3 regions of the Streptomyces sp. NPDC002328 genome follow, and region 1 is predicted to be linked to each of the others. Evidence: riboswitches for the same ligand, from Rfam matches in the RefSeq annotation. Region 1 holds a riboswitch; each other region holds the start of a gene.
The links. A riboswitch is a leader RNA that binds a small molecule or an ion and turns the genes downstream of it on or off. The one in region 1 is predicted to bind thiamine pyrophosphate.

Region 2: another riboswitch for thiamine pyrophosphate. It lies ahead of thiC (phosphomethylpyrimidine synthase ThiC); the one in region 1 lies ahead of thiO (glycine oxidase ThiO).
Region 3: another riboswitch for thiamine pyrophosphate. It lies ahead of ACFYX4_RS24950 (thiamine ABC transporter substrate binding subunit); the one in region 1 lies ahead of thiO (glycine oxidase ThiO).

Annotation. Positions count from the first base shown of each region.
Region 1 is NZ_JBIARQ010000001.1:372,387-381,901, forward strand. Features, by position in the region: gene thiE (thiamine phosphate synthase) at 1-568, opposite strand, end outside; gene ACFYX4_RS01705 (Rv2175c family DNA-binding protein) at 686-1,051, opposite strand; gene ACFYX4_RS01710 (NAD(P)/FAD-dependent oxidoreductase) at 1,143-2,384, opposite strand; gene ACFYX4_RS01715 (hypothetical protein) at 2,417-2,767, opposite strand; TPP riboswitch at 2,819-2,930, shown strand; gene thiO (glycine oxidase ThiO) at 2,928-4,091, shown strand; gene thiS (sulfur carrier protein ThiS) at 4,148-4,348, shown strand; gene ACFYX4_RS01730 (thiazole synthase) at 4,352-5,146, shown strand; gene pknB (Stk1 family PASTA domain-containing Ser/Thr kinase) at 5,356-7,299, shown strand; gene ACFYX4_RS01740 (deoxyribonuclease IV) at 7,360-8,298, shown strand; gene ACFYX4_RS01745 (sulfite oxidase-like oxidoreductase) at 8,340-8,972, opposite strand; gene bfr (bacterioferritin) at 9,149-9,515, shown strand, end outside.
Region 2 is NZ_JBIARQ010000011.1:64,146-73,660, forward strand. Features, by position in the region: gene ACFYX4_RS25635 (IclR family transcriptional regulator) at 1-835, shown strand, start outside; gene ACFYX4_RS25640 (SsgA family sporulation/cell division regulator) at 933-1,379, shown strand; gene ACFYX4_RS25645 (YibE/F family protein) at 1,512-3,308, opposite strand; TPP riboswitch at 3,381-3,570, shown strand; gene thiC (phosphomethylpyrimidine synthase ThiC) at 3,563-5,377, shown strand; gene ACFYX4_RS25655 (VOC family protein) at 5,506-5,892, opposite strand; gene ACFYX4_RS25660 (DUF1801 domain-containing protein) at 5,898-6,260, opposite strand; gene ACFYX4_RS25665 (LysR family transcriptional regulator) at 6,393-7,277, shown strand; gene ACFYX4_RS25670 (hypothetical protein) at 7,522-8,406, opposite strand; gene ACFYX4_RS25675 (metallophosphoesterase) at 8,599-9,515, opposite strand, start outside.
Region 3 is NZ_JBIARQ010000010.1:205,681-215,195, forward strand. Features, by position in the region: gene pyrH (UMP kinase) at 129-887, shown strand; gene frr (ribosome recycling factor) at 1,061-1,618, shown strand; gene ACFYX4_RS24935 (phosphatidate cytidylyltransferase) at 1,618-2,838, shown strand; gene ACFYX4_RS24940 (GNAT family N-acetyltransferase) at 2,925-3,497, shown strand; gene rlmN (23S rRNA (adenine(2503)-C(2))-methyltransferase RlmN) at 3,556-4,662, shown strand; TPP riboswitch at 4,690-4,796, shown strand; gene ACFYX4_RS24950 (thiamine ABC transporter substrate binding subunit) at 4,877-5,965, shown strand; gene ACFYX4_RS24955 (ABC transporter permease) at 6,010-7,629, shown strand; gene ACFYX4_RS24960 (ABC transporter ATP-binding protein) at 7,629-8,648, shown strand; gene ACFYX4_RS24965 (LAETG motif-containing sortase-dependent surface protein) at 8,750-9,514, opposite strand.

The DNA.
Region 1 (9,515 bases):
CGACCCGGCGGGCGCCGGCGTCCAGCACCTCGTCGAGGCGGGAGAGGTCGATGCCGCCGATGGCGAACCAGGGGCGGTCGGCGCCCAGGGCGGCCGTGCGGCGGACCAGGTCGAGGCCGGGGGCGTGGCGGCCGGGCTTGGTCGGGGTGGGCCAGCAGGGGCCGGTGCAGAAGTAGTCGACGCCGTCCTGGACGGCGGCGGCCCCGGCCTCCGCCTCGGCGTGGGTGGAGCGGCCGATGAGGACGTCGTCGCCGAGGATCGCGCGGGCCGCGGGGACCGGCAGGTCGCCCTGGCCGAGGTGGAGGACGTCGGCGCCGGCGGCGTGGGCGACGTCCGCGCGGTCGTTGACCGCCAGCAGCTTGCCGTGCCGTGCGCAGGCGTCGGCGAACACCTTCAGGTGCTCGAGTTCCTCGGCCGCCTCCATGCCCTTGTCCCGCAGCTGGACGATGTCGACGCCGCCCGCGAGGACCGCGTCCAGGAACTCGGGGAGGTCGCCCTGCTTCTTGCGGGCGTCCGTGCAGAGGTACAGCCGGGCGTCGGCGAGGCGGGCGCGGGCGGTGTCGGGCATGCGTGGTCCCCCGGGGCGGCGGCGCACCGGAGGGTCCCCCGGGTGCGGTGGTGTACGGCCGGGGCCGCGGCGGACCGGGCCGGGGCCGTACACCGGACGGTTGTTCGACTCAGTGCGTCAGACGGCGAGCGCCTGGGCGCGGCGCTTCACCTCCGTGCCGCGATTCTCGCTCAGGGCCTGGGCCGGGGTGCCGGGCAGGCTCGGGTCGGGGGTGAAGAGCCACTCGAGCATCTCTTCGTCCGTGAAACCGTCGTCCCGCAGGAGCGTCAGGGTGCCCACCAGGCCCTTGACGACCTTGTCCTCGTCGATGAAGGCGGCGGGGACGTGCAGCGCGCGGTTCTCGCCACGGCGTACGGCGATGAGCTGGCCCTCCTTGACCAGCTGCCGCACACGCGTCACCTCGACATCGAGGGCTTCCGCGATGTCGGGCAGGGTGAGCCAGGCGGGGACGAGAGCATCGATCTTTGCGTCAATCTCGGTCACGGGACAAGCGTAGGCGCTCCGCGGGGCGGGCCGCGATGGGCCGTCCCCCGGGCGGGGGCGCGCTGCCCCGGGGGGCGTCGCGCCCGCGCGCTCAGGCGGTCGCGTTCTTCAGGGGGCGGGCCGGGTCGGTGAGCAGTCTGGGGTTCATGGGCGTGCCCGCCTCGATCAGCTTGCGGCCCTGGGCCAGGTCACGCGGCCGGCCGACGGCCAGGAGGGCCATCAGGCGGTCCTCGCGCAGCCAGCACACCGTCCACGCGGGACCGGAGCCGTCGCCGCGCCACACCATCCGGTCGGCCGCGCCGTGGTGGCCCGCGTACTGGACGAAGCGGCCGAACTGCTCGGACCAGAAGTACGGCACCGGGTCGTAGGCCTCCAGGGGCTCATCGGTGGGCTCGCCGATGATGTTGGCGGCGACCGTGCGCGGGCCCTGGAGGGCGTTGTCCCAGTGGTGGACGAGGAGCCGTTCGGCGTACCGCGCGGAGGGGAAGGAGGCGCAGTCGCCGACCGCGTACACGTCCCGCGCGGAGGTGCGCAGATGGGCGTCGGCCACGACCTCGCCGTGCGCGCCGAGCTCGACGCCGGAGCCGGTCAGCCAGGCCGTCGCGGGCCGCGCGCCGATGCCGACCACGACGGCTCCGGCGGGCAGCCGTGAGCCGTCGTCGAGGACGACCGCGCCGGGTTCGACGCGCTCCACGCGCGTGTGGGTGCGCAGTTCGGCGCCGCTGTCGGCGTACCAGCCGGCCATCGGGGCGGCGACCTCGGCGGGCAGGGCGCCCGCCAGCGGCCGGTCGGCGGCCTCGACGACGGTGACGGCGCAGCCGGCGTCACGGGCGGCCGTGGCGAACTCCGCGCCGATCCAGCCGGCGCCGACGACCACGACGTCGTGCTGCCGGGCGAGGACGGGCCGCAGCCGTTCGGCGTCGTCCAGGGTGCGCAGCAGATGGACGCCCGGCACGCCCTCGGCGCCGGGCAGCCGGATCGGCTCGGCGCCGGTGGCGAGGACCAGGACGTCGTACGGGACCGGTCCGGCCTCGGTGTCCAGCACATGGTCGGCGGGGCGCACGCCGAGCGCCTCGCTGCCGAGCCTGAGGTCGATGCCGAGGCTCTCGAAGTCGACGTCGAAGGCGGAGCCCTCGGCCTTGCCGAGCAGGACGGCCTTGGACAGCGGGGGCCGGTCGTAGGGCTGGTGGGGTTCGGCGCCGATCAGCGTCACCGAACCGTCGAATCCCTGCTCACGCAGGGCGACCGCGGTCTGCACCCCGGCCATGCCCGCGCCGACGACGACCACGCGCCGCTGGGCCGGCCTGACTTCGTCCCGTCTCTGCTCGCTCACCTGATCACCTTAGACAACTGACGAATTGTCAGTCAGCCGTCGTGCTCCGTGACCTGCTCCACAACGCTGGTCCCGCTGCCGGACTGCGACTCCCACTCCCAGGTCTCGTCGAGGCGCACCCGGCCGTCGGGCAGCTCCACCACCGTCGACACGCAGTGCCCTGAAGACGTCGTGCCGTCGTACTTGAGTTGTACGTACCGGAAGTCGAGTCGGTCTCCCTCTCGGGTACCCACCAGATGCCCTCGTACGACGTCGCCGCCCGTGTAGTCGGCCCAGATCACACCGTCCCGCTCGTGGTACGTGAAACGGGTGCGGGTGCCGACCTGGCCGGGGGCCTGGTCGGCGACGGGGGCGAGGACGAGTCCTTCGAGCGAGCGCGGCATCCCGCCATGCTGCCTTACCGGTGTGCGGGACCAAGAGCTAGGGTGGCCGCGTAGAGCACTCGCGGGAGCCCGGACGCACCGGGCTGAGAGGGAGGCTGGCGGCCTCCGACCGTACGAACCTGATCCGGGTCATGCCGGCGAAGGGAGGGGCTGGACGCCCATGTCCTCACATACGTCGGACGTCCTCGTCGTCGGCGGCGGCGTCATCGGGCTGGTCACGGCGTGGCGGGCCGCGCAGCGCGGGTTCGCCACGGCGGTGGTGGATCCCGAACCGGGCGGCGGGGCCGCGCAGGTGGCGGCCGGGATGCTGGCCGCCGTCACCGAACTGCACCACGGCGAGCAGACGCTGCTCGGTCTGAACGTGGAATCGGCGCGCCGCTACCCGGACTTCGCGGCCGAGCTGACCGACCTCACCGGGCACGACCTCGGCTACCGCCGCTGCGGCACCCTCGCGGTCGCGCTGGACTCCGACGACCGGGCGCATCTGCGTGAACTGCACGCCCTGCAACGGCAGTCGGGGCTGGAGTCGGAGTGGCTGTCCGGGCGGGAGTGCCGTCGTCTCGAGCCGATGCTCGCGCCGGGGGTGCGCGGCGGGCTGCGGGTGGACGGCGACCACCAGATCGACCCGAGGCGGCTCGCGGGGGCGCTGGTGGCCGCGTGCGAGCGGTCGGGCGTGGTGTTCCACCGCGCGTGGGCCGAGCGGCTGTCCGTGACGGGCGGCCGGGCCGCCGGGATCGTCACGGCCGACGGGACGGCGCTCGGGGCGGGGCAGATGGTGCTCGCGGGCGGGAGCCTCAGCGGGCGGCTCGCGGGGGTGCCGCGGGAGGTGCTGCCGCCGGTGCGGCCGGTGAAGGGGCAGGTGCTGCGGCTGGCGGTGCCCCCGCGCTACGCGCCGTTCCTGAGCCGTACGGTGCGCGCGGTGGTGCGTGGCAGCGACGTCTACCTGGTGCCCCGGGAGAACGGCGAGCTGGTCGTCGGCGCGACGAGCGAGGAGCTCGGCTGGGACACGACGGTGACGGCGGGCGGCGTCTACGAGCTGCTGCGCGACGCCCATGAGCTGATCCCCGGGATCACCGAGCTGCCGCTCACGGAGACGCGTGCGGGGCTGCGTCCCGCCTCGCCCGACAACGCGCCGCTGCTCGGGCCGAGCGGGCTGGACGGGCTGCTGCTGGCCACCGGGCACCACCGCAACGGCGTGCTGCTCACGCCGGTGACCGGCGATGTGCTGGCGCATGCCCTGACCACGGGTGAACTGCCCGATGTGGCCCGTCCGTTCACACCCCGGCGCTTCGGCGCCGCCGCACTCTCGGAGCTGCCCGTATGAACAGCCCGGAACAGGACCAGGCCCACGGCTCGGCCGGCGACTCCGCCCACGGCTCGGTGTGTGTCCGCGTCAACGGCGAGCAGCGGGAGGTCGCGGCCGGCACCGCCCTCGACGCCGTCGTGCGGTCCCTGACCGCCGCGCCCTCCGGGGTGGCCGCCGCGCTCAACGAAACCGTCGTCCCGCGCGCGCGGTGGTCCGACACGCCCCTCCGCGAGGGCGACCGTGTGGAGATCCTCACAGCCGTGCAAGGAGGCTGAGCCATGGCCGACGATCCCTTCGTCCTCGGCGGTACGGCGTTCTCGTCCCGTCTGATCATGGGCACGGGCGGTGCGCCCAGCCTGGAGGTGCTGGAGCGGGCGCTGGTGGCGTCCGGGACCGAACTGACGACGGTCGCGATGCGGCGGGTGGACCCCTCGGTGCACGGCTCGGTGCTCTCCGTGCTGGAGCGGCTCGGGATCCGGGTGCTGCCGAACACGGCGGGGTGCTTCACGGCCGGGGAGGCGGTGCTGACGGCGCGGCTCGCGCGGGAGGCGCTCGGGACGGACCTGGTGAAGCTGGAGGTCATCGCGGACGAGCGGACGCTGCTGCCGGACCCGGTGGAGCTGCTCGACGCCGCGGAGACGCTGGTCGACGACGGGTTCACGGTGCTGCCGTACACCAACGACGATCCGGTGCTGGCGCGGAAGCTGGAGGACGTGGGGTGCGCGGCGGTGATGCCGCTGGGGTCGCCGATCGGGTCCGGGCTCGGGATCCGCAACCCGCACAACTTCCAGCTGATCGTGGAGCACGCGCGGGTGCCGGTGATTCTGGACGCGGGGGCCGGTACGGCGTCGGACGCGGCGCTGGCGATGGAGCTGGGGTGTGCGGGGGTGATGCTGGCGTCCGCCGTGACGCGGGCGGGGGATCCGGAGCGGATGGCGTGGGCGATGCGGGCGGGGGTGGAGGCGGGGCGGTTGGCTCGGCTGGCGGGGCGGATTCCCCGGCGCTACTTCGCCGCGGCGTCTTCTCCTGCGGAGGGCTTGGCCGTGCTGGACCCCGAGCGTCCCGCGTTCTGACCGTCGGGACGGTCCCGTTTTTTCTCCCACCCGCGCACCGCCCGTTCACCGTCGACTGAGAGGTGGACGTCGCCTGTGGGGGCTCGGCGCCGTCGGCGGCTTTCCCCGCGTTCGATTCTTGTCGCTGGTTCATTGCGTGCGTCACAGGTCCGCTTCAGTGCGGTGGTGGGTGGGGTGGGGGTGTCGGTGGGGGCTCGTAGACTCGCTGCGTGGACACGACCCTTCAGGACCCTCTGGTCGGGCAGGTGCTCGACCGGCGTTATCGCGTGGAGGCGCGGATCGCGGTCGGCGGGATGGCCACGGTCTATCGGGCCGTGGACACCCGCCTCGACCGCGTGCTCGCGCTGAAGGTGATGCACCCGACGCTCGCGAGCGACGTCTCCTTCGTCGAGCGCTTCATCCGCGAGGCCAAGTCCGTCGCCCGGCTCGCCCACCCGAATGTCGTTCAGGTGTTCGACCAGGGTGCCGACGGGGCGTACGTCTATCTCGCCATGGAGTACATCGCCGGCTGCACGCTTCGCGACGTGCTGCGGGATCGCGGCGCGCTCCAGCCGCGGGCCGCGCTGGACATCCTGGAGCCGGTGCTCGCCGCGCTCGGCGCCGCGCACCGGGCCGGGTTCGTGCACCGGGACATGAAGCCCGAGAACGTGCTCATAGGGGACGACGGGCGGGTCAAGGTCGCCGACTTCGGTCTCGTGCGCTCCGTGGACACCGTCACCAGCACCACCGGCGCCGTCCTCGGCACCGTCTCCTACCTCGCGCCCGAGCAGATAGAGCACGGCACCGCCGACGCGCGCGTGGACGTGTACGCGTGCGGCGTCGTGCTCTACGAGATGCTCACCGGCGACAAGCCGCACGACGGCGGCACGCCCGCGGTCGTGCTGTACAAGCACCTCCACGAGGACGTGCCGCCGCCCTCGGCCGTCGTGCCCGGCATGCCCTACGAACTGGACGAGCTGGTCGCCTCGGCCACCGCCCGCAATCCGGACGTGCGTCCGTACGACGCCGTGGCGCTGCTCGCGCAGCTTCGGGAGGCGCGCGCCGCGCTCACCGAGGAGCAGTTGGACGCGCTGCCGCCGCAGGCCCTCTCCGCGGAGCACGACAGCGCCGAGGACCGGACGAGCGTGATCCCGCGCTCGCTGACCGTGCCGCGCCCCCTGCCCGTCAACGAGGACGACCCGGCCGCCCCCGCCGACGGGGACGGGCTCGACCGGACGTCCCGGTTCCGGAGCCCGCCTCCGCTGCCGCCGCGCCGCCGCTCCGTGCGGCCCCGCGGCGGGGTGCTGGCGGTCGTCACCGTGGTCCTGCTGGTCCTCGGCCTCGGCGCGGGCGTCTGGTACATCAACTCCGGCCAGTTCACCAAGGTCCCCGCGGTGCTCATGCAGACCGAGCAGCAGGCCAGGCAGCGGCTGGAGGAGGCCGGGCTGGAAGCCGGCACGGCCGAGCACCGGTACAGCGACACCGTCCCCCGCGGCGCGGTCATCGCCACCGATCCGGGGACGGGCGACCGCATCCGCAGGAACGACACGGTGAAGCTCGTCGTGTCCGACGGCCCGGAGACCGTGAAGGTGCCGTATCTGAAGGGCCAGCGGCTGGCCAAGGCCAGGGCGCAGCTGAAGGAGGACGGCCTGGAGCCGGGCATGGTGACCCAGGCGTTCAGCGAGGACGTCCCCAAGGGCGCGGTGATCAGCAGCTCGCCCGAGGCGGGCACGGAGCGCCGCGCGGGCACCGCGGTCTCCCTCGTCGTCAGCAAGGGCAGTCCGGTCGACGTCCCTGAGGTCACCGGCGAGAGCCTGGCCGACGCGCGGGCCGCGCTGGCGGACGCCGGGCTGAAGGTGAAGGTCTCCACCGAGCAGGTCAACTCCGAGTTCGACAAGGGCCTGGTCGCCGTCCAGTCGCCGGGGCCGGACAAGCGGGCCGCCGAGGGCGACACCGTGACGCTGACGCTGTCCAAGGGCCCGGAGCTGGTCGAGGTCCCGGACGTGGTCGGCGACAGCGTCGACGACGCGAAGCGGCGGCTCGAGCAGTCCGGCTTCGAGGTCAAGGAGGACCGGGGGCTGCTGGGGCTGTTCGGGGACACCGTGAAGAAGCAGTCGGTGGAGGCCGGGGAGTCGGCGCCCAAGGGGTCGACGATCACGATCACCATCCGGTGACGGAAGGCGGCGGGCGGCCTCGGTGACCGGGCGGTTTCCGGGGCATGGCACTCTGAACGGGTGAGTCCTCAGCAGTCCGCCGCCCCCGCCTCCAGCACCGCAGCCGCCCCCGCCGCAGCCGCCTCCCCCGTCTCCCCCTTCCCCACCCGCAACCCCGTCGGCGGCCATGTCCCCGTGGCCGGCGGCCTGCACTCGGTCGGGGTGTCCTACGCCCGCGACCTCCAGGCCGAGACCGTGCAGGTCTTCGTCGCCAACCCGCGCGGCTGGGCCACCCCCGTCGGCAACCCGCGGCAGGACGAGGCGTTCCGGGAGGCGTGCGCGGCGGAGTCGACGCCGGCGTACGTGCACGCGCCGTATCTGATCAACTTCGGCTCGCACACCGAGGCGACGGTCGAGAAGTCGGTGGAGTCGCTGCGGCACTCGCTGCGCCGGGGGCGGGAGATCGGCGCGCTCGGCGTGGTCGTGCACACCGGGAGCGCGACGGGCGGGCGGGACCGGTCGGTGGCGCTGAAGCAGGTGCGGGAGCACCTGCTGCCGCTGCTCGACGAGCTGACCCACGACGACGACCCGTGGCTGCTGCTGGAGTCCACCGCCGGACAGGGCGCCTCGCTGTGCTCGCGGACCTGGGACTTCGGGCCGTACTTCGAGGCGCTGGACGCCCATCCCAAGCTCGGGGTCTGCCTCGACACCTGCCATGTCTTCGCCGCCGGGCACGATCTGACCGGCCCGTCCGGCATGCACCAAACGCTCGATCTGCTGGTGGACACGGTCGGCGAGGGCCGGCTGCGGCTGATCCACGCCAATGACTCCAAGGACGTGGTCGGCGCGCACAAGGACCGCCACGCGAACATCGGTTCCGGCCACATCGGCGAGGATCCGTTCCGCGCCCTGATGACCCACCCGGCCACCGTCGGCGTGCCGTTGATCATCGAGACGCCCGGCGGCAAGGAAGGCCACGCGGCGGACGTGGAACGCCTGAAGAAGCTCAGGGACGGCTGAGGAAGCTCAGCGGCAGCTGTACCCGCCACGGCTGAAGCCCCTCACAGCTCCGGCCCCTCCCCCGGCGCCTCCTGGTAGGAGTACCGCTGCTCCCGCCACGGGTCGCCGACGTTGTGGTAGCCGCGTTCCTCCCAGAAGCCGCGGCGGTCGGCGGTCATGTACTCGACGCCGCGCACCCACTTCGGACCCTTCCAGGCGTAGAGGTGCGGGACGACCAGGCGGAGCGGGAAGCCGTGTTCGGCGGTGAGGAGTTCGCCGTCCTTGTGGGTGGCGAAGATCGTGCGGTCGGAGGAGAAGTCCGCCAGGCGGAGGTTGGAGCTGAACCCGTACTCCGCCCACACCATCACATGGGTGACGTCGTCCGCGGGCGGCGCGATCTCCAGGATCGTGCGGGCCGGGATCCCGCCCCACTCCGCGCCGAGCATGCTGAACTTCGTCACGCAGTGCAGATCGGCGACCACGGTGGAGTACGGAAGGGCCGTGAACTCCTCGTGGTTCCAGCCGCGCTTCCCGCCGTCGGCGGTGGCCCCGAACACGCTGAACTCCCAGCGTTCGGGCCGGAACTTGGGCACGGGTCCGTAGTGTGTGACGGGCCAGCCCCGTTGGAGTCGCTGCCCCGGCGGAAGCTCGGACGCTGCTGCTTCTCCCGTTTCTCGCTGCACCGGCTGACCCATGACTCCATCCTGACAGACCCGGTGCGATGCACATGACCGGCCATGTCGAGAAACGGGCAACTGCTACTAAGCATGCACTAACTTACTAAGTACGCACTTACTGGACGATCTTCGGCGTGCGGTGAAATCATGCGGCGGCAACCTCCCGAATTCCCCACGTGGAAGGAGCCTCTGCGATGCAGGGCGACCCCGAGGTCATCGAGTTCCTCAACGAGCAGCTCACCGCCGAGCTCACCGCGATCAACCAGTACTTCCTGCACGCGAAGATGCAGGAGAACTTCGGCTGGACGAGGCTCGCGAAGTACACGCGGCACGAATCGTTCGACGAGATGAAGCACGCGGAGGTGCTCACCGACCGGATCCTGTTCCTGGACGGCCTGCCGAACTACCAGCGTCTGTTCCATGTGCGCGTGGGCCAGACGGTGAAGGAGATGTTCGAGGCCGACCGGATGATCGAGGTGGAGGCGATCGACCGCCTCCGGCGCGGGATCAAGGTGATGCGCGAGAAGGGCGACATCACGTCCGCCAACATCTTCGAGTCGA
Region 2 (9,515 bases), on a different contig from region 1:
GCCGTACGGACCCCCCAGCCGGTCGTGTTCCACCCCACCACCGCTCCAACGCCCGCCGAACAGGGGCGTCCCCGAGCAACCGCACTCCGCGACGACCCTCATCGGCTCCGTGCAGCGCGCGATGCGTCTGCTGGAGTCCGTCGCCGACCACGAGTGCGGCGCTCCGGCCAAGCAACTGGCCCGCGAGACCGGTCTCGCGCTTCCCACCGCCTACCACCTCCTGCGCACCCTGGTCCACGAGGGCTATCTGCGCCGTGACAAGGGGCTGTTCTTCCTCGGTGAGGCGGCCGTGCGGCTGGGCGGCAGCGGGGCGGCGCAGAAACGTCGCAGCACGGTGGTGGACACCCTCGCTCACTGGCGGGATTCGATCGGTGTCCCGGTCTACTACGCCGTGTACCGCGAGGGCGAGATCGAGGTCATGTGCGTCTCCGATACCCCAGGCAATCCGGCGGTCGAGGAGTGGGCCGACTTCCGCGAGACCGGGCACGCGCACGCCATCGGCCAGTGCCTGCTGTCCCAGCTCGACGAGGAGTCGCGCCGCGACCACCTCCACCGCTACCCCGTGCAGTCGATCACCCCGTACACCGTCCGTGACGACCACACCCTGATGCGGCGGCTGGCCCGGGTGCGCCGGATGGAGGCGGTCGTCGAACGGCAGGAGTACGCGCTGGGCACGGTGTGCGCCGCGATCCCGATCACCGTGGGCACCTCGGCGGCGACGATGGCCATCTCCCTGCCCGCCCATCAGGCGGACCGGCTGCTCTCGGCGGCGCAGCAACTCCAGAGCGAGGTCGGGCGCAGGCTGGGATCGCTTGCGCTCTCTATCAGTATCTGAAAACTCACTCCTTGTGATCTGTTGTGTACGTTCAGCAAGATGCCTGAAGTGTCAGGGGTCGATTCCCGGCCATCTACGGCAATGACGGGGTAAGGCGATGCGCGAGTCCGTGCAGGCAGTACAGGCAGAGGTCATGATGAGCTTCCTCGTCTCCGAGGAGCTCTCGTTCCGTATCCCGGTGGAGCTGGGCTACGAGACCTGCGATCCCTTCGCCGTGCGGCTCACCTTTCACCTGCCCGGTGACGCTCCGGTGACCTGGACGTTCGGGCGGGAGCTGCTCATCGACGGGGTGGGCAGACCGTGCGGCGAGGGCGATGTGCGGGTCTCGCCCCTCGACCCCGGTTCACTCGGCGAGGTCCTGATCAGACTTCAGGTCGGCGGCGACCAGGCGGTGTTCCGTTCCTCGACGGCTCCGCTCGTGGCCTTCCTGGACCGCACCGACAAGCTCGTCCCGCTGGGCCAGGAGGGCGCGCTCGCCGACTTCGACGCCCACCTCGACGAGGCCCTGGACCGGATCCTGGCGGAGGAGCAGAGCGCCGGCTGAAGCGTCGTGCCGGGGAGGGCGACGACACGCTTCTGCGCGGGGAGGGGCTGTGCAGGAACGCTTCTTCCGAAGGCGGACGAGGTTCGGGCACCCGAGGCGAGGTGGGCGACGGCCGCGGACGCTTCGCCCCGGTCAGCGCTTGCGCCGCCTGCCCCTGCCGCCGCTCCGAGCAGCCGGGGACGCCGGACCCGCCGCAGCGGCGGCCGCCGCCCCGGGCGTGCCTTCGGGGGCCGTCTCGGCCGCCGAGTCCGGACCCGGGCGGTCGGCCGAGACCACGAGCGCCGCGAGCGCCGTCGTCACCGGGACCGACGCGACCAGACCGATCGAGCCCACGAGCGTGCGCACGATCTCCGCGGCGACCAGTTCGCTGTTGGCGACCGTGCCGACGCTGCTCTGCGCGATCGAGAAGAGCAGCAGCAGCGGCAGCGCCGCGCCGGCGTAGGCGAGGACGAGTGTGTTGACCACGGACGCGATGTGGTCGCGGCCGATGCGGATGCCCGCCTGATACAGCCCGCGCCAGCCCATCGACGGGTTGGCCTCGTGAAGCTCCCAGACCGCCGAGGTCTGGGTGACCGTCACATCGTCGAGGACGCCGAGCGAACCGATGATGATGCCGGCGAGCAGCAGACCGCTCATGTCGATCGACGGATACAGGCCGTGGATCAACCCGGTGTTGTCGTCCGTGTTGCCGGTCAGCGCGGCCCAGTCGACGAACCAGGATCCGAGGGCGCCGATCAGCAGCAGCGAGATGAGCGTGCCGAGCACCGCGACGGAGGTGCGGGCCGAGAGACCGTGACACAGGTAGAGGGCGATCAGCATGATGGCGCTCGACCCCACCACCGCGACGGCCAGCGGGTTCGACCCCTGGAGGATCGCGGGCAGGACGAAGAAGTTCAGCACCAGGAAGCTGATGGTCAGCGCGATCAGGGCCATGACGCCCCGCAGCCGTCCGACGATCACGACGGCGACCGCGAAGATGCCGGCGAGCAGTCCCATCGGGAGCCGGCGGTTGATGTCGGTGACCGAGTACTGGAGGTCCTTCGGCGCGGAGGGCTCGTAGGCGACCACGACCTTCTGATCCTGTTCCAACTGCCGTGACTGGTCCGGCTGGACGATCTCCGTGAACGTACGGCCCTTGTCCTTGCCGGTGTCCACCCGGATCGTGGCCCGCTTGCAGGTGCCGTTCGCCTGCTGCTGCGCGGAGGAGCCCTCGGCCGTGGAGGTGTCTCCGGTCGGGGTCTCACCCGAGGCGTTCACCGACGAGCAGCTCACGCTCTCGACCTTGGTGACCGTCGCCTGCTGGGTCTGCCGGTCGAAGCCCACCCCGGTGCGCTCGTGCGCCGGAGCGCCGCCGGGCCACAGCACGACCAACCCGGCGAGCACCGCCACGGCGAACGGGATCAGGACCGCACCGATGACCTTGCGCAGGTGCCGGGAGACGGGGGCCGCCGGGCCGTGACTGTGGCTGTGCGAGTGCCCATGACCGCCACCCGCACCGTGCCCGCCCGAGCTGTGCCCTCCCGAACCGTGGTCGTGGCTGTCGCCCCCGCCCTGCTCACCGCCGGGACCGTGGCCACCCGGACCGTAGCCGTGGCTTCCCGAGCCATGCCCGCCCGATCCGTGGCCGTGGCCCCCCGAGCCCTGCCCGCCACCTGAACCCCGCCCGGCCCCGTGGCCGTTGCCGTCTCCGAAGCCGCGTCCCCCGCCGTCCGCTGCCGGACCGTCGCCCGATGCCTGGCCTCCGTCAGGCGGGTACGCGCCGCCGAAGTCGTCGGGGCGCCCGCCGCCGTAACCGAACCCGTGATCACGCCCTCTGCTGAAGTCGCGGTCGTCTTCGGGACCCGGTCCGGTGCCGGGCCCGGTGCTGTTTCGGGCGGCCGGTCGGCGAGGCGGCTCGGGGGGCGGATACGGGGGAGGAGTCGTGGTCACCGACCGATCATCGCAAGAACGGCAGGGGCCCACTGTTCACCGCGCCACACATGCCGCTAGCGTGGAGGCACCTTTTGCACACGCGGGAGCTCGGAGCACCGGGCTGAGAGGGCGCTGACCTCCGTCTTCGCGATGTTTCACGTGGAACGCCATCACCACCGAGTGATGTTTCACATGAAACGTCGGCAGACGGCAATCGCTGCGTCGACCGCTGAACCTGTTACCGGGTAATGCCGGCGTAGGGAGTAGGTCTCATGACCAACAAGGACGCACGCACGCCTGCCTCCACGCAGATCTCCGCCGAGGTCTCCGCGAACGGGGAGGCCGGGAAGTCCATCGGCTGGCACAAGGCGTACGTCGAGGGCACACGCCCCGATCTGCGGGTGCCGGTCCGTCAAGTGCACCTCACCAACGGGAAGTCGGTCACGCTGTACGACACGTCCGGCCCGTACACCGATCCGCTCGTCGACACCGACGTCCGCCGGGGGCTGTCCCCGCTGCGGGAGAACTGGATCATCGCCCGCGGGGACACCGAGGAGTACGCGGGTCGCCCCGTCCGTCCCGAGGACGACGGCATCAAGCACACCTCGCCGCGCGGCGGTCTGCGCAATCTCGACGCGGTCTTCCCGGGACGACCCCGGCTGCCGCGTCGCGGTCGGGCCGGCGAGGCGGTCACTCAACTCGCCTACGCCCGGCGGGGCGAGATCACGCCCGAGATGGAGTATGTGGCCATCCGGGAGAACGTGGCGCCCGAGGTGGTCCGCGAGGAGATCGCCGCGGGCCGCGCGGTGCTGCCGGCCAACGTCAACCACCCGGAGATCGAGCCGATGATCATCGGCAAGCGGTTCCTGGTGAAGGTCAACGCCAACATCGGCAACTCGGCGGTGACGTCCTCCATCGAGGAGGAGGTCGAGAAGATGACCTGGGCGACCCGATGGGGTGCCGACACGGTCATGGACCTGTCCACCGGCCGGAACATCCACACCACCCGCGAGTGGGTGCTGCGCAACTCCCCCGTCCCCATCGGCACGGTGCCGCTCTACCAGGCACTGGAGAAGGTCGACGGCAGGGCCGAGGAGCTGACCTGGGAGATCTACAAGGACACGGTCATCGAGCAGGCCGAACAGGGCGTGGACTACATGACGGTCCACGCCGGCGTCCGCCTCCCGTACGTCCCCCTGACGGCGAACCGCAAGACCGGCATCGTCTCCCGCGGCGGCTCGATCATGGCCGCGTGGTGCCTGGCCCACCACAAGGAATCGTTTCTCTACGAGAACTTCGAGGAACTCTGCGAGATCCTCGCGGCCTACGACGTCACGTACTCGCTGGGCGACGGCCTGCGCCCCGGTTCCATCGCGGACGCCAACGACGCGGCGCAATTCGCGGAGTTGAGGACGCTCGGGGAACTCAACCGGATCGCGAAGCGTTTTGATGTACAGACGATGATCGAGGGCCCGGGCCACGTCCCGATGCACAAGATCAAGGAGAACATCGACCTTCAGCAGGAGATCTGTGATGAAGCTCCGTTCTATACGCTCGGCCCGCTGACGACGGACGTCGCGCCGGCGTACGACCACATCACCTCCGGCATCGGTGCCGCGATGATCGCCTGGTGGGGCACGGCCATGCTCTGCTATGTCACGCCCAAGGAGCACTTGGGCCTGCCCAACCGTGACGACGTCAAGACCGGCGTCATCACCTACAAGATCGCCGCCCACGCAGCCGACCTCGCCAAGGGGCACCCCGGTGCGCAGGAATGGGACGACGCGCTGTCCGACGCCCGCTTCGAATTCCGCTGGGAGGACCAGTTCAACCTGGCCCTCGACCCGGACACGGCCCGTGAGTTCCACGACGAGACCCTGCCGGCGGAACCGGCCAAGACGGCTCACTTCTGCTCGATGTGCGGGCCGAAGTTCTGCTCGATGAAGATCAGCCACAGCATCACGGAGCGATTCGGCGGTACGCCGACGGAAGGAGCGACACAGGACGAGATCGCGGACGGAATGCTCCAGAAGTCCAAGGAGTTCGCGGCGAGCGGCAACAGGGTGTACCTGCCCATGGCCGACTGAGGCGGCCCTTCGGTCGACCGAGTTCGCAGGGCCCCGGTCCCGGTCCGGACGCGATGCCGTCCGGACCGGGAGCCAGGAACGGTCAGGCCGGGGAGCCCGGCGCGGTCAGGCTGCGGAGTCCTGCGTGGTCAGGCCGCGGAGTCCTGCGGATACCAGCGGAGCTCCACGGTGTTGCCGTCCGGGTCCCGGACGTAGACCGAGGTGGCGGAGCCCCGTGCGCCGAAACGCTCGACGGGGCCTTCGAGCAGGGTGACGGGCTCCGTCCTGAGGAACTCGTCCCAGTCCAGGGGGTCCACGGTGAGGCAGATGTGGTCGACGTTGGACGTTCCCCGAGGGCGGCGGACCAGGTCGATGACGGTCTCGGGGGCCACTCGCACCGAGGGGAACGGGACTCTGCCCGCCCGCCACTCGGTGACGCGGACCGGTTCCAGACCGAGGAGCCCGATGTAGAAGTCCAGAGACCGCTCGACGTCCTCGACGTTGAGCACCAGATGATCGAAGGCCTTGACGCGCAGCGAGGTCACTTCTCCTCCAGCGCGACGGCATGGCGCAGCCACTGGGTGAACAGGGCCGGGTCCACGTCGTCGACGGTCCTGAGCTTCACGGAGGCCATCTGGCGGGCGCCGGGGACCAGCCGCCCGGAGGGGTCGGTGATCTCCTGGCCTCGCCACAGACCGAAGGTGACGTAGGAGGTGTACGCCTTGAGCAGACAGACCGGTGTCCGGCCGGGTCTGTCGCCGAGGCTCCAGGTGGGATGGCCGTGCCAGAGCGCGCCGGCGCCGTCCGGCAAGGCGGCGTCGATGTGGGGGCGCACCTTCTCGCCGATCTCCCGCAGCTCGTCGTCGAGGCCGGCCAGGTAGGCGGTGATGTCCGAAGCGTTCATGGGGCGTCCTCGATAGTGGTGGGTTTCAGGGGGACGCCTCTTACGATCCACCGGCGAGAAGCTGTCATCAACGACGAATCGAACGACGGGCGTTGAGCCTGACTAAACGCCGGGGGGACTGTGCTGGAACGGGTGGAGATCGAGACCTTCCTGACGCTTGCCGAGGAACTGCACTTCGGGCGCACCGCCGAGCGCCTGCGTGTGACGACCGGGCGGGTCAGCCAAGTCGTCAAGAGGCTTGAACGGCGGATCGGAGGCGCACTGTTCGAACGGACCAGCAGAACCGTCCGACTCACGGCGATCGGGCGGCAGTTGGCCGACGATCTGAGGCCCCTGGTCGCCGCGATGGACGAGGCGCTGAGCAGAGCCGTCGATGCCGGCCGCGGTGTCACGGGTGAGCTGCGGGTCGCCTTTCTCGGCGAGTGGACGGCCCCCACGCTCCTGGAAGCGGTCGGTGTGTTCGGCGAGCGTCATCCCGACTGCCGCGTCGACGTGCGGGAGGTACAGCTGGCCGACTCCCGCGCGAGTCTGCTCGACGGCTCGGTGGATGTCCTCATCGCCTCGTACCCGTTCGACGGGATGGCGTGCGGACCGGTGCTGCTGACGGAGAACCGGGTGCTCGCCGTCGCCGCCGGGCATCCGCTCGCCGACGAGGAGTCGGTGTCCGTGGAGGTACTCGCCGAACACCCCGTGGTGCAGTACCCGGAGGTCACCTCGGCGGCGTTCAAACAGGACCGCACTCCGGACCGCACCCCGTCGGGCAGACCCGTGCCGAAGGGGCCGGCCGGACGGTCGTTCTCGGAGATGCTCACCCTGGTGGCGATGGGCCGAGGCGTCCTGCCGGTCGGCGAGCACTCCCGGCAGTACTACCCGCGGCCGGACGTGTCCTATGTGCCGATCCACGACGCACCGCCGATCGAACGGGGACCGGTGTGGCTGGAGGGAAACACCACGGAGCGCGTCCGCGCGTTCGTACGGGCCGCGGCGGATGTCGCGCGAAGGCCGCTGATCGCCTGAGTCGGCGCTGCTCGTGCCCGCAAGGGGCCGCGGACATGCCGGAGGGCGCCTCGGGTGCGGCTCGCCCTCCCGGGTGGCGGGGGCTGCTCCCGGGCGTACGGGGCTGCTCCCGGGCACAGGGTGCCGCTCCCCGGCGCGGGGCTCGCGTTCGCGCTCCCCGGCTCAGGGCTGACGCGTTCCGGCTCGGAGCTGACGCGGCCCGGCGTGCGGCTTGCGCTCCGCGGTGGGGGCGCAAGCCGAAGGCCTACTCGGGCTGGTGCTCCGGGCCCCCGAAGTCCGGGCTGGTGTAGTCCGGGCTGGTGTAGCTCGGCCGAGGGCCGGCCGAGGGGCCGTCGTCGGGGCTGGTGAAGCCGGGCCGGCCGTAGCCGATCTTCGGCAGCCGCCCGGTGGGGGCCGGAGGGGCGGGTGTGGGATGCAGTGCGGCGGTCGTACCCGGGTCGGCGAGGGCCTCGCGCAGGAACGGCAGGATGCCCCGGTCGAGCAGGGCCTCCCGCCAGGCTTCCCTGGCGCGGTCCACCTCCTCGCTGCGCTCGCCGTACAGGCCGGCCTCCAGGGAGGGACGGTTGCGCAGGGCGGTGAGCAGGAGTCCGACGGTGGCGACGAGGATCGCGGCCGCCGCGACGGCCCCGAACGCCCAACCGACGTTGATCATGGCCTCGGCGGCTGTCGGCTCGGGCTCGAGCATCCTGAGGACGTATCCCACGAGCAGGAAGATCACCGCGGCGGTGCCGGCGAGAACGGGGGTGAGGACGGCGGCGACGGCGACGGCGCCCGCCCCGGCGGCCTCGGCGACCTGGGCCGCCTCGCCCATGGTGGAGGCGAGCCCCATCCCGCCCACGCCCGGCTCGCCCGAGCCGGAGTCGTGGCCGGAGGTCGACGGGGTGGACGGCGCCGGGTGGCGCAGTTCCTCGCGGACCTTCACATAGTGCTGGTACTCGGTCGCCGCGGCCGCCGTGATGAGGGCGGTGGCGTTGAGCGCCATGGTGCGCAGTTGTTCGGCGTTGAGCCGTTGTCCGACAGCGGTCAGTTCCGGGTGGTGTGGGGCGGAGCGCAGCGCCTCATCGAGGATCCGCTCGTACTCCTGGCGGTCCTCGCTGTGCAGGTGCTGCGGAACGCTGTTCATGTGCATCCCCCGATGCTCCGTAGGGCTTGGGGCTCGCATGCCAACGAGCCGTCGGGCAGAAACGGAGGGGAGCCTGCTACGGATAAGCCGATGGTAGAGCGGCGACGGCATGAGGTGACAGGGGGTTCGCGGAAATTGGCCCCTGGCCTGGGGTGTAGTCGGCCGGTCCGGCGGGGTGAGCGCCGGGTCCGTGAACGGTCAGTCGGTGAGCGGCAGTTGCTGGACCAGCAGCTTCCCGGCCATCGTCACTCCGCCGTCCATCGCGATGGCCAGCCCGCCGGCGTAGACGTGCGGTCCCTCGACCGAGGGCTGCGGGTCGTCGCCCTCCTCGGAGCCGACCTCGCCCAGCAGGTACGGGATGGGGCTGTGGCCGTGAACGATGCGGGTGCCGCCGTACGTATCGAGCAGGGAGCGGACGGCGTCGGCTCCGCCCTCGTCGCGGAAGGAGAAGCGCTTGGTGAACTTGCGGAACAGGTCCCACACCTCGTCCGCGTCGTTGCGGGTGATCGTCTCGCGGACGGTGTCGTTGACCGCTTCGATCGAGTCGCCGTAGTCGAGGTAGGCGGTGGTGTCCGAGTGCACGAGCAGATGACCGTCGACCTCCTCGACGGCGTCGAGGCGGGCCATCCACTGGAGGTGGTGGTCCTGGAGACGGTCCATGTCCGACTTCTGGCCGCCGTTCAGCAGCCAGGCGGCCTGGAAGGTGGCGGTGCCCGCGCCGGAGTTGACGGGGGTGTCGCCGAACCGCTTGGCGCCGAGCAGCAGCAGTTCGTGGTTGCCCATGAGGGCCTTGCAGTAGCCGCCGGCCGCGGCGGCCTCGGCGGACAGCCGCATCACGAGGTCGATGACGCCGATGCCGTCCGGACCGCGGTCCGTGAAGTCGCCGAGGAACCACAGCCGGGCGGTGCCCGCGCACCAGTGGCCGGCGTCGTCGACCAGGCCCTTCTCCTGGAGGGCGGAGATCAGCTCGTCGAGGTAGCCGTGCACGTCGCCGACGACGAACAGCGGACCCTGGCCGGTCGCCTGCTGCGGCGCCGGGTCGGGTTCGGCGTCGACGGTCACCTGCACGGTGTCGCCCCGGTTGATGACCGGCAGATCGCGCTGGGTGGGCGTGT
Region 3 (9,515 bases), on a different contig from region 1:
GTCACGCGCGCGTGACGGACGACAGCAGATCTGACGAGGAGGCCATTGCCGCGCATGGGATGCGAACGACACCCCACCGGCAATGGCCTTCTTCGTATGTGCACCACGTGAAAGAGGCGGGATCTCCCATGACCACCAAGCCCCAGAAGAGCGACGACGGCAAGGTACGCGGCCGGTTCCTGCTGAAGCTGTCCGGAGAGGCGTTCTCCGGTGGCGGCGGCCTGGGCGTGGACCCCGATGTGGTGCACAAGATCGCCCGCGAGATCGCGGCCGTGGTGCGCGACGGCGCGGAGATCGCCGTCGTCATCGGCGGCGGCAACTTCTTCCGCGGCGCCGAGCTCCAGGTCCGCGGCATGGACCGGGCCCGTTCGGACTACATGGGCATGCTCGGCACCGTGATGAACTGCCTCGCCCTCCAGGACTTCCTGGAGAAGGAGGGCATCGACAGCCGGGTCCAGACCGCCATCACCATGGGCCAGGTCGCCGAGCCGTACATCCCGCTGCGCGCCGTGCGGCACCTGGAGAAGGGCCGCGTGGTCATCTTCGGCGCCGGCATGGGCATGCCGTACTTCTCCACCGACACCACCGCAGCCCAGCGCGCCCTGGAGATCGACGCCGAGGCGCTCCTGATGGGCAAGAACGGCGTGGACGGCGTCTACGACTCCGACCCGAAGATCAACCCGGAGGCGGTCCGGTTCGACTCCCTCGGCTACGGCGAGGTCATCACGCGCGAGCTGAAGGTCGCCGACGCCACCGCGGTCACGCTGTGCCGCGACAACAAGCTCCCGATCCTCGTCTTCGAGCTTCTGGCCGAGGGCAATATCGCGCGGGCCGTCAAGGGTGAGAAGATCGGCACGCTTGTGGGTGACCAAGGCGGCCGGGCCTGACCGGTTCGGACCGCGGTTCGTACGACAACACCTGACCGGGGGACGGACCCTGGTCAGGGGATGGACAATGTCCTGCCGGTCGGGAACCGTGCAGGAAGAAGACGCGACGCAGCCGGCCGCCGCCCCCGCAAGGAACCGCAGCCGGGCCTACTCAAGACACGCAGGAGCAAGTGGTGATCGAAGAGACCCTCCTCGAGGCCGAGGAGAAGATGGAGAAGGCCGTCGTGGTCGCCAAGGAGGACTTCGCCGCGATCCGCACCGGCCGTGCGCACCCGGCGATGTTCAACAAGATCGTGGCCGACTACTACGGCGCGCCGACGCCGATCAACCAGCTGGCTTCGTTCTCCGTGCCGGAGCCGCGCATGGCGGTCGTGACCCCGTTCGACAAGAGCGCGCTGCGCAACATCGAGCAGGCGATCCGCGACTCCGACCTGGGCGTCAACCCGAGCAACGACGGCAACATCATCCGTGTGGTGTTCCCCGAGCTCACCGAGGAGCGCCGCCGCGAGTACATCAAGGTCGCCAAGGGCAAGGGCGAGGACGCCAAGGTGTCCATCCGCTCCGTCCGCCGCAAGGCCAAGGACGCGATCGACAAGCTCGTCAAGGACGGCGAGGTCGGCGAGGACGAGGGCCGCCGTGCGGAGAAGGAGCTCGACGACACCACCGCGAAGTACGTCGCCCAGGTGGACGAGCTCCTCAAGCACAAGGAAGCGGAGCTGCTCGAGGTCTGATGAACGACTCTTCCTGGGGCGCTCCGCCGCACGCCGGTTCACAGGCGGGGTACTGGGGGCCCAACGACCAGGGACCTGTCCGGGGGGCCGCCCCGGCGGGTCCCGCGTACGATGCGCCTGAGGCGCAGCAGACTCGCCCCATGCCCATCGTCCCCGACGTACCCGCTCACGGCGGACACCAGGATGACGACCGGGGGGCCGCTCGGCCGGGCGGCCCTTCGTTCCGGGACGACACGCCGTTCAGCGACGCGTCGTTCCGCAACGAGTCCCTCCGCGACGGGAGCCGCCGCGGCGGCGACGCCCCGTACCGCGACGAGACCTCGTCGGCGCAGCCCCCTGCGGCGGCGCCGCAGAATCCGGAGCCCATGCCCGACGCCCCACAGCCTGCGCCCGCACCGCAGAAGAAGAGCGCGGGCCGTGACCTGGGCGCGGCCATAGGAGTCGGCGTCGGCCTCGGCGCGGTGATCGTCGCGTCGCTGTTCGTCGTCAAGGCCGTGTTCGTCGGCGTCATAGCGATCGCCGTCGTGGTCGGGCTGTGGGAGCTGACCAGCAGGCTCCAGGAACGCAAGGGGATCAAGGCGCCGCTCGTGCCGCTCGCCATCGGCGGCGCGGCGATGGTCTTCGCCGGGTACTTCCGGGGCACCGAGGGCGCGTGGGTCGCCATGGCCCTGACCGCGCTCGCGGTCCTCGTCTGGCGGATGACGGAACCGCCGGAGGGCTACCTCAAGGACGTCACGGCCGGTCTCTTCGCGGCCTTCTACGTCCCGTTCCTGGCCACCTTCGTCTCCCTGATGCTGACGGCCGAGGACGGCGCGCAGCGCGTGCTCATGTTCCTGCTGCTGACGGTGGTCAGCGACACCGGCGCGTACGCCGTCGGCTGGCGCTTCGGCAAGCACAAGCTCGCCCCGCGCATCAGCCCCGGGAAGACCCGCGAGGGCCTGCTCGGGGCGGTGGCGTTCGCGATGGTCGCGGGCGCGCTGTGCATGCAGTTCATGATCGACGGCGGCACCTGGTGGCAGGGGCTGCTGCTGGGCCTCGCGGTAGCGGTCAGCGCCACGCTCGGCGACCTCGGCGAGTCCATGATCAAGCGGGACCTCGGCATCAAGGACATGGGCACGCTCCTGCCCGGCCACGGCGGCATCATGGACCGGCTTGACTCCCTCCTGCCGACGGCCCCGGTGGTCTGGCTGCTGCTGGTCCTCTTCGTGGGCTCCGGCTGATCCGCCCCTCGCGACACGTGCAGCGCACGGGCCCCCGTCCTGTCCTGGGCGGGGGCCCGCCGCGTTCGTTGTGACATCGTGTGGGCATGGACACAGAGGTTCGTCCCGCCGCGGTCTTCGAGGACGTGCGCGCCGTGCTCGGGCCGAAGTCGGCGGGGGCCGGCGTGTGCTGGTGCCTGAGCTACCGGATCCCGTCCAGGCTCAACAACGAACTGCGCGGAGAAGCCCGCGGCGAGTACGTCGAAGGGCTGTGCCGTGCGGAGCGCCCGCCCGGGGTGCTGGCCTACGACGGTGACGTGCCGGTCGGCTGGGCCGCCGTCGCGCCGCGCGCCGAGACATCCTTCGCGCGCAACCGCAAGATCCCGCACGTCGACGACCTGCCGGTGTGGTCGCTGTGGTGCGTCCGGGTCCGCCCCGGTCACCGCAAGCGGGGCGTCTCCCACGCGCTCATCGAGGGCGCGGTGGAGTTCGCCCGCGCCCAGGGCGCCCCGGCGATCGAGGCGTACCCCCTCGACAACGGCGACGCCCGGGTCGACCTCACGATGGCCTACGCCGGCCTGCGGAAGAACTTCGAACGCGCCGGCTTCGTCCACGCCGCGGACACCACCTCCGTGCTGGCCGGCCACCCGAGGATCCTGATGCGCCTCGCCCTGAGCTGACCGCCGCCGGCGGCGGGGCGGAACCTCACCCGATTGGATCTGCCACACTGGTACAGCCATGCCTAAGCCCGGAGAACTCACATTCGTCGCCCCCCGCGGAGCCAAGAAGCCGCCGCGGCACCTCGCCGACCTCTCGCCCGCCGAGCGGAAGGAGGCGGTGGCGGAGATCGGTGAGAAGCCGTTCCGGGCGAAGCAGCTGTCGCAGCACTACTTCGCGCGGTACGCGCACGATCCGGCCGAGTGGACCGACATCCCGGCCGGCGCGCGCGAGAAGCTGCGCGAGGCGCTGCTGCCGGAGCTGATGACCGTCGTACGGCATCTGTCGACGGACCAGGGCACGACCCGCAAGACGCTGTGGCGGCTGTTCGACGGGACGCTCGTGGAGTCGGTGCTGATGCGGTACCCGGACCGGGTGACCATGTGCATCAGCTCGCAGGCGGGATGCGGCATGAACTGCCCGTTCTGCGCGACCGGGCAGGCCGGCCTGGACCGGAACCTGTCCACCGCCGAGATCGTGCACCAGATCGTGGACGGCATGCGCGCGCTGCGCGACGGCGAGGTCCCCGGCGGTCCGGCCCGGCTGTCCAACATCGTGTTCATGGGCATGGGCGAGCCCCTCGCCAACTACAAGCGGGTCGTCGGCTCCATCCGCGCGCTCACCGACCCCGCGCCCGACGGGCTCGGGCTCTCGCAGCGCGGGATCACCGTCTCGACGGTCGGGCTGGTGCCGGCCATCCACCGGTTCTCCGACGAGGGCTTCAAGTGCCGGCTCGCGATCTCGCTGCACGCCCCCGACGACGAGCTTCGCGACACCCTCGTCCCCGTGAACACGCGGTGGAAGGTACGCGAGGTGCTCGACGCCGGGTTCGAGTACGCGGAGAAGTCCGGGCGGCGCCTGTCCATCGAGTACGCGCTGATCCGTGACATCAACGACCAGGCCTGGCGCGGCGACCGGCTCGGCCGGCTGCTCAAGGGCCGTCCCGTGCACGTCAACCTCATCCCGCTGAACCCGACGCCCGGCTCCAAGTGGACCGCCTCCCGGCCCGAGGACGAGAAGGCGTTCGTCGAGGCCATCGCGGCGCACGGCGTGCCCGTCACCATCCGGGACACCCGGGGCCAGGAGATCGACGGGGCCTGTGGCCAGCTCGCGGCGACCGAGCGGTAGTCTGTTCCGAGACAACTTCATACCTTCGTATTCCGACAGGGGAGCGCCACAGCGCTGAGAGTGCGGCAACCGGCCGCAGACCCTCTGAACCTCGCCCAGGTCATTCTGGGTAGGAAGTTCGGTCATCACTCGAGCTGTTGCGCCCTGCCCGGGCTCCCCTCGCGGGTCCCGGGCAGGGCCGCGTCTCTTCCTGGTCACCCCCAGGAGGAATCCAGTGCACACCAGGACGTTCGCCGCCGCGGCCGTCAGCCTCGGCCTCGTCACGCTGTCCGCGTGCGGTTCGTCGTCGTCCGGCGACTCGGGCTCCGGCTCGGACGGCGGCTCCAAGACCGTCACCCTCGTCAGCCACAGCTCGTGGGCCGTCTCCAAGAACGTGCTTCCCGAATTCGAGAAGCAGACCGGGTACAAGGTCCGGGTCCTCGAGGACGGCGACGCCGGGCAGGCCGTCAACAAGGCGATCCTCACCAAGGACAACCCGCAGGGCGACGTCTTCTTCGGCGTCGACAACACGCTCCTGTCCCGCGCCCTCGACAACGACCTGTTCCAGCCGTACGCGGCCAAGGGCCTCGACCAGGTCGGCGCGGAGTACCGGCTCGACGGGGACAAGCACCGGGTCACCCCGGTCGACCACGGCGACATCTGCGTCAACTACGACAAGAAGTACTTCGCCGACCGGAGGCTGGCCCCGCCCGCCACCTTCGACGACCTGGTCAAGCCCGCCTACAAGGACCTCCTGGTCACCGAGAACGCCTCCACCTCCTCGCCCGGCCTCGGCTTCCTGCTCGGCACCGCCGCGAAGTACGGGGACGCCGGCTGGGAGGCGTACTGGAAGAAGCTCAAGGCCAACGGCGTCAAGGTCGTCGACGGCTGGGACCAGGCCTACAACGAGGAGTTCTCCGGTTCGGCCGGCGGCAAGAAGGCCGGCGCCGACCGGCCGCTCGTCGTCTCCTACGCCTCCTCCCCGCCCGCCGAGGTGATCTTCGGCGACCCGAAGCCCGCCACCGCCCCGACCGGCGTCGCGACCGGCACCTGCTTCCGGCAGGTCGAGTTCGCGGGGCTGCTGAGCAACGCGAAGAACAGCGCGGGCGGCAAGGCCCTGATCGACTTCCTGGTCTCGAAGCAGTTCCAGGAGGACATGCCGCTCAACATGTTCGTCTACCCGGTGGTCAAGGGCGCGGCCGTGCCCGCCGAGTTCACGAAGTACGGGCCCGCCGCCCAGGATCCCGAGACCATGGACCCGGCGAAGATCGCCGCGGACCGCGACCAGTGGGTCAAGACGTGGACCTCGCTCGTCCTGAAGTAGCCACCCGCCGGCGACGCACCGGGAACGCGGCGCGGCTCGGGCTGATGGCCCTGCCCGTCGCGTTCTTCGGCGTCTTCTTCGCCTACCCCGTCGCCGCGATCGTCTCGCGCGGACTGAACGGCGACGGGGACGGCGAGGGCCACGGCGGATGGCGGTTCGGCCGGCTCCTCGACGTGCTCGGCCAGTCCGACATCCGGCACGTCCTGTGGTTCACCACCTGGCAGGCGCTCGCCTCCACCGCGCTCACCCTGCTGCTCGCGCTGCCCGCCGCCTATGTCTTCGCCCGCTTCGCCTTCCCCGGCAAGGAGGTGCTGCGGGCCGTCGTCACCGTGCCGTTCGTGCTGCCGACGGTCGTCGTCGGCACGGCGTTCCTGGCACTGGTCGGGCGCGGCGGACTGCTCGACGAGCTGTGGGGCGTACGGCTGGACACCACCGTGTGGGCGATCCTGCTCGCGCACGTCTTCTTCAACTACGCGGTCGTCGTACGGACCGTGGGCGGGCTGTGGGCGCAGCTCGACCCCCGGCAGGAGGAGGCGGCGCGGATGCTGGGGGCCTCGCCCTTCGGGGCGTGGCGGCGGGTGACCCTCCCGGCGCTCGCGCCGGCCGTGGCCGCCGCCGCGCTGATGGTCTTCCTGTTCACCTTCACCTCCTTCGGCGTGGTCCAGATCCTCGGCGGGCCCACCTTCTCCACGCTGGAGGTGGAGATCTACCGGCAGACCTCGGAGATCTTCGACCTGTCCACGGCCGCCGTCCTGACCCTCGTGCAGTTCGTCGCGGTGGGCGCGATCCTCGCCGTGCACGCCTGGACGGTCCGGCGCAGGGAGAGCGCGCTGCGGCTGGTGGACGCGTCCATGACGGCGCGACGGCCGCGCGGCGCGGGACAGTGGGCGCTGCTGGCGGGCGTCCTCGTCACGATCGTCGCGCTGCTCCTGCTGCCGCTCGCGGTGCTCGTGCAACGCTCCTTCGACGCGCCGGACTTCGCCTACTACCGGGCACTGACCTCGGACGACGGCAACGTCTTCCTGGTCCCGCCGATCGAGGCGGTCGGCAACTCCCTCGAGTACGCCCTCGCCGCCACCGCGATCGCCGTGCTGATCGGCGGACTGGCCGCCGCCGCGCTGACCCGGAGCGGCGCGGGCCGCCTCGTGCGGGGCTTCGACGCGCTGCTGATGCTGCCGCTGGGCGTCTCCGCGGTGACCGTCGGCTTCGGTTTCCTGATCACGCTCGACGAGCCTCCGCTCGACCTGCGCGAGGCCTGGATCCTGGTGCCGCTCGCGCAGGCGCTGGTGGGCGTGCCCTTCGTCGTGCGGACCATGCTGCCGGTGCTGCGGGCGGTGGACGTACGGCTGCGGGAGGCGGCGGCCGTGCTCGGGGCGTCGCCGTGGCGGGTGTGGCGGGAGGTCGACCTGCCGATGGTGCGGCGGGCGCTGCTGGTCGCGGCCGGGTTCGCCTTCGCCGTGTCGCTCGGGGAGTTCGGGGCGACGGTGTTCATCGCCCGGCCCGACAACCCGACGCTGCCGGTCGCCGTGGCCCGGCTCCTGGGGCGCGCGGGTGAGCTCAACTACGGCCAGGCGATGGCCCTTTCGACGATTCTGATGCTGGTGTGCGCGGTGGCCCTGCTGGTGCTGGAGCGGCTGCGCACCGACCGGACCGGGGAGTTCTGATGCTGCTGCGGCTTGCGGGCGCGACCGTGCGGTTCGGGGAGCGGGCCGTGCTCGACGGCGTCGACCTCGACGTCGCCGAGCACGAGGTGGTGTGCGTGCTCGGGCCCAGCGGCAGCGGCAAGTCCACGCTGCTGCGGGCGGTGGCCGGGCTCCAGCCCCTCGACGCCGGGCGGGTGCTGCTCGACGGGCGGGACCAGTCAGGAGTGCCCGCGCACAAGCGGGAGTTGGGCCTGATGTTCCAGGACCACCAGCTCTTCCCGCAGCGGGACGTGGGCGGCAACGTGGCCTTCGGGCTGCGCATGCACGGCACCGGCAAGCAGCAACAGACGCAGCGGGTGCGGGAGTTGCTGGACCTCGTCGGCCTCCCGGGCGCCGCCCGCCGGGCCGTCGCCGCGCTCTCCGGCGGCGAGCAGCAGCGGGTGGCGCTGGCCCGCGCGCTCGCGCCCCGCCCCCGGCTGCTGATGCTCGACGAGCCGCTCGGTCAGCTCGACCGGTCGCTGCGGGAGCGGCTGGTCGTCGAACTGCGGGAGCTGTTCGGCCGGTTGGGCACCACCGTGCTCGCGGTCACCCACGACCAGGGCGAGGCGTTCGCGCTGGCCGACCGGGTCGTGGTGATGCGGGACGGGCGGATCGCCCAGTCCGGCACGCCCCTTGAGGTGTGGCAGCGGCCGGCGGACGCCTTCGTGGCCCGCTTCCTCGGCTTCGACAACGTCGTCGAGGCGAGCGTCGCCGGGGAGGCCGCGGACACCCCGTGGGGCAAGACGCCGGTCCCGCCTGGCTCCCCGCAGGGCGCGCGCACGCTGCTCGTCCGTCCCGCCGGGGTGCGCCTGGCCGACGCGGAGGAGGGGCTGCGCTGCACGGTCGCCGCCCGCACCTTCAAGGGAACCCATGTCGCCCTCCACCTCCAGCCGGACGACGCGCCCCGCCTGGAAGCGGCCTGCGCGCTGCGGCTCGCGCCGGAGGTCGGGGACACGGTCGGCGTGACGTTCGACGCGACGGAGATCGTCGTCCTCGACTGAGGACGGCCCTCGCCCGCCGCGTACGCGGCCGGCCTTAGGGGCATCGACGCACGGGTGGCCCGCCCCCAGGGGGACGGGCCACGGTCGGTGCGGTGCGGGGCTCAGCGGTTGCCGGTGCCCCTGCGGCGCATGCCGAAGAAGACCGCTCCGCCGCCGACGGCGACCAGGGCGGCCGCGATGCCGGCGACCAGACCGGTGTGGGAGTCGGCGCCGGTCTCGGCCAGGTTGGACTCGCCGAGACCGGGCGACGGGGCGTTGCTCGATCCCGTGCCCGCGACGGCGCCCGACCCGGCGTCGTCCGACGGCGTGCTGTCGTCGTCCGCCGAGGCGGAGCCCGAGGGCGACGGCGACGGCGACGGCGTCCCGGACGCGGCGGGTGAGGAGGCGGTGTCGGACGGCGTCGACGACGGTGTCGTCGCCGGGGCGGTGGGCGTGGTGGGAGTGGTGGGCTTCTCGGCTGCGGCGCAGCCCTTGGCCGGGGTGGTGAGGTTGGGCGTGATGTCGGCGTTCAGGTCCGCGTCGACGGCTGTGACGTGGACCCGGTAGACGGCGCCCGGCTCCCAGTCCTCGGCGAAGGTGACGGTGGCGCCCTTGGCCGAGCCGATGACCGTCTGCGGCGTGCCGACCTGCCGGAGGTCGGCGTTGTTGTTCTGGAGGAACACCGTGACGACGGCCGGGATCGCCGTCGCGTCCTTGTCGGTGACGGTGATGACGCCCTTCGCGCCGTCACAGGAGGCGGTCGCGGAGAAGTCCGCTATGTCGCCGGCCAGCGCGGAGCCCGAGGCCCCGAGCACGAGGGCGGCCGAGGCCGCGGTGACACCGAGGATGCGCCCCGAAAGAGCGGCGTTACGGCGGAATGGGGACACG